Regions from separate parts of the Flavobacterium sp. B167r genome, predicted to be linked through region 1. Evidence: riboswitches for the same ligand, from Rfam matches in the RefSeq annotation. Region 1 holds a riboswitch; the other holds the start of a gene.
The links. A riboswitch is a leader RNA that binds a small molecule or an ion and turns the genes downstream of it on or off. The one in region 1 is predicted to bind cobalamin.
Positions count from the first base shown of each region.

Region 2: another riboswitch for cobalamin. It lies ahead of QLQ96_RS00470 (TonB-dependent receptor plug domain-containing protein); the one in region 1 lies ahead of QLQ96_RS15030 (TonB-dependent receptor).

Region 1 is NZ_CP124859.1:3,348,095-3,350,299, reverse strand. Features, by position in the region: gene QLQ96_RS15030 (TonB-dependent receptor) at 1-771, opposite strand, end outside; cobalamin riboswitch at 887-1,089, opposite strand; gene QLQ96_RS15025 (alginate export family protein) at 1,133-2,205, opposite strand, start outside.
Region 2 is NZ_CP124859.1:90,660-92,864, reverse strand. Features, by position in the region: gene QLQ96_RS00470 (TonB-dependent receptor plug domain-containing protein) at 1-1,028, opposite strand, end outside; cobalamin riboswitch at 1,057-1,261, opposite strand; gene cobC (alpha-ribazole phosphatase) at 1,327-1,860, opposite strand; gene QLQ96_RS00460 (adenosylcobinamide-GDP ribazoletransferase) at 1,845-2,205, opposite strand, start outside.

The DNA.
Region 1 (2,205 bases):
CACTTTGGCATCCCAAGTTCCTTTATTTACTTTTCCGAAGAGTCCCGATTCAAATCGAAAAGCTTCAATATCACTGTTCCATCGTGTTGCTGTTGTGTCGTAGGCAATGCTTCCATCTTGATTTTTTCTTTTATATCTAAATTTATACTGTCCGTTAGATTTGATGTATTCAGAACTCACACTCATACTGACTTTATCGTTCAGTTTTTGTTCCCATCTAAAAGAAGGATCGTGATAATCGATAGACATTGTTTTGTAACGAACTAGAAGATTTGTTTTCTTATTGCCTGAAAAAACAGGGCGTTTGGTTCTTAAATAAATCGTAGAAGCAGAAGCAAAATCTTTAGCAGATTGAAAAATTTCACTTTTCTGACCGTTGTACATCGTCAAAGATTCCATGTCGTCAAGCGAATATTTTCCTAAATCGGTTACGCCATTTTGAGCATTTCCAAGCTGAATTCCGTCATAAAAAACACCAACATGATGCGTTCCCATATTACGAACATCAACGGTTTTGAGTCCGCCGACACCGCCATAATCTTTAATTTGAGTTCCGGCAAAATAGCGAAGTGCATCTGCAACATTGTGAGACGCCAAATTTTCGAGCAGAACGCCCGAAAGACTTTGTACAGGAATCACTTCCTGATAAGGTTTTCCTTTTAAAATAACTTCTTTTAAAACCCGCGAACTATCAGTTACCGCTTGAGAATGAAGCAAAAAAGGAACAAGTACTAAAAAAACAGAAAGTAACGTTTTCTTCAAATTATACATCACGATTTAATTAAATAAACTTTGCGTGATGCCGTAATTGCAAAAACATAGAAATAGGCCAACTATCCTAAATAGCAGGTCATTATCTTGTCATCAACTTCATACCACGAAAGTTTTAAACTATGTGATCGTGGCAGGTCTCCTGACTTGTTCCATCTTTAAACGGCCTTCTCATCCGAAACTACGAACAATGGCATTAGTAATGTTTAAAGACTTATATAGAACTTACAGTAGCGGGTCTGTTCAGGATTTACACCTGATTCCCTTTTAACTGCTTTTTCAAAAATGAAAAAACAGACCAAAATCAGGCGCAAATATATAATATCTTTTATAAAACTATAAATTCAGAAGATTTTTAAGCCTAAAACTTCTTGTTTCTTCTATAATTGACAGCGTTGAAGGTGTAGGAAACCATTAAGTAACTCCAAAATGACAGTTTATTTACGTCTTGTACTTTAGGAAGATTCTGCATTGATTCTGTCGATTTATAAAATGAAAATGCTCCGTTAACTTCCAATGCTTTAATAGGCGTATATTTTATAGAAAAATCATTTTCAAATCCTAAAAATTGCGACATATCCTGATTTAAATTATTCTGTAAGGCATATTGGGTGTAAAAAAGATGAAAATCTGAGCGAAAAGCGAATTTAGAATTTAGCGGAAACAAAGCAAATAAATAAGGATTTATGAGTCCTTTTCCTCCTACATCAGAAGGAAAACGGGTAAAAACATTCATATTGCCATTAAATTTCCAAGTAACACCATATAGAACATCAAAATCTTCTGAATTTTCCGTTTTCGATAGATTACTTGTTCCGCTAATGATTTCAGCACCTAAACGAAAAGTTGATTTTTGTAATGATAATTTAACTTCTGGCTGAAAATAATAAGCTGTTAAATGCTGTCCTTTTTGATTTTGTCCAAACTGAAAATAACTATTTAAAGTATAATACCAATGTTTCTTTTTGAATTCAATTCTTCCTCCAATGGTTGCACGGGTATAAACCGTTTCTGAATTTGCTTTTTCTAAAAAATCAACCGTATTTGTCGAGTTGAAAGAAAAGTTTGGACTCCTATTATAACTAAAATTATACACTGCCATATACTTATATTTATTGGAAGCGACAGGCGAATAAGCAGATTCAAAACTAGTATTGTATTTTCTGGTAAAAAGAAAAAAAAGATCGTTTGAAAAATGTGAACTATATTTCATTATTCGAATTCCTTCGTGTGCCCTTCCCTGCTGAGCCCAAGGCGCATCAGAAAATAATCGCCCATTATCCAGCAGTATACTTTGTCTTCCTAACCGAAAGTTTATTGACTTAAATTTTGTTTCTAAAAACAGTTGATAAAAATTGATGCTTCCAACTTTAGAATTAGAATTTTGTTCATCCCAAAGGTGTATCTCCTGAAGATCCGATTTTACAAACCATT
Region 2 (2,205 bases), 2.1 Mb from region 1:
GTTCCGTACCCATTTGTTCTGCTATAATCTACAATTCCGTTTACATGTGTCGATTTAAATAAATGATAATCAACATCAAGCTTTGTAATCAAGTTTTCGGTTTTTCCGTACGAATAATTTTTTAAAGCATTATCGGCAAAATATTGATAGTTTTCGAAAATGTAAGCGGTTTTGAAATTGGTTTTCAACTTGCCGAAACTTCCGTCATATTCCAATAAATTTCTATGGAAACCGTTTACATATTTACTTTTTGTTTCAGATTCTGTAACCAGCGAAGTATTGCGGTCGGTGTTTGAAGTCTGGCTGTACAGTTTTAAAATATGATTTTCGTTGAATTTATATCCAGCATTGGCACTCAACGTAATTATATCATATTGACCATTTTGGTTCCATCTTTGCTCGCCTCTCCAAGTATATCGATTTAAATATTTATAATCATTTGTCGAGCTGTTTTTTGACAAACCAATCTGGGCGCTCCATTTTTTATTGGAAATAGAAGTTTTATAATTAATCCCAATTGTATTAAAACTACCGTAATCTAGTCTTAAATTATTCTCAAAACGATTAAAAAATAACAAATCGTTATTTAAGTGCACAGTTCCTCCAACTGCTCCGCTTCCGTAAATGACACTTCCACCGCCAGCTTTTACACTTATTGAATTATAATCGGAACCCGAAATCGTATTAAAATCGGTACTTCCATTCATTTGAGAATTAATGTTTATTCCATTCCAAATAACTGCTGTTTGAGAAGAAGTTGTTCCTCTGAAAGAAACCGTAGAAAGCATTCCGCGTCCGTATTCCTTAAAATATAAAGTCGAATTAAAATTCAATAAATCGGTTAAAAGCGCCTCATTTTTATTGATTATAGAATCATTTAGCTTTAAAACAGACTGTGAAGTTGAGTAAGTTTTTAAATTTTTGTCTGAAACAAAAACCTCTTTAAGACTATTAATAGAATCGCTCTGCGCTGAAATAATCTGGCACATCACAAATAAACAAAAAGTAATAAGTCGTTTTAAAGTCATAATTTTCTTCACTCTTTTTCCCGAGAGCTTGATAATTGTTACAAAGGCAGGTCTCCTGGCTTGCGTCTTGCTGTTTACCTTCCCATTCGTCGCGGCGAACAGTGGTCGTAGTTAACAGAAAGCATTCTTTTCGAACTTAGCTTACAGTTGCGGGTACAGCTCAAGAATTTTACTTGATTCCCTTTTAATGTATTTTTTAAATTAAAAACACAACCTTAATTTGCTGCAAAGATAAAGTTAAAAATGTTGATTATTCAAATTTGTTTTATGTTTCATGAAAAATTATAAATAATTTGCATTAAAAATCGATTTTTATAACTTCTCCGAAATCGACTTTATTATTGAAAGCATCTTTTAATGGAAGTGAACTTTGATGGCATAAAATACTTCTGATGATTCCGGCATGGGCTACAATTACGATTGGCTGATTTATTTTTGAAAGGATTTCAGATAAAAAATGCCCCACTCTTTCGTGTAATTCGATAAAAGATTCTCCATTTGTAGCTTTGATATTCACAAAATCTTCCATCCAGGGATTGAGTTCTTCTGGCGGAATTTCATTCCAAGTTTTCAATTCCCAATCGCCAAAATTCATTTCTTTTAAACGCTCGTCTTCCTGATAAGAAATGTTTTTAATATTTTCTTGAATGTGTTTTGCTAAAAGGACACAACGCTTTAACGGACTAGAAAAAATAACTGCCTCTGAAGGTAACTCCGAAATGATTTCGGTAAAAACTTCATCAAAAGGTTCGGCAATATTTACATCAGATTGCCCGTAACAAATTCCTTTTTCGCAGATAGTTTCGGTGTGGCGAACTAGATAAATTTCCATAAAAATAAAATGCTTAAGTAAAATACAACTTCGCAAACTTGCTGTGTAGCGCCAAGACAATCTCCAGTGTAACCGTGTATCCATTTTTGAAAATAACGCGCTAGAAAATATCTCGTTACAAAAACAGGAATTACAGCAAGAAGAAATTTCAAATCGAAATAAGAAAAAGCAATTAACGGAATTAAACCAAAAAAGAAAGAACCAAAAACTTCTTTCCAAGTATGTTGTTTTGCAATTGGTTTGCTTTTGCTCGAAGCATCTTCACGAGAATACTCATGAGTAAAAATAATGCTGATTGCAGCCAAACGAGTTAAAGAATGAGCAGAAATAAATAAGAGGAAAACG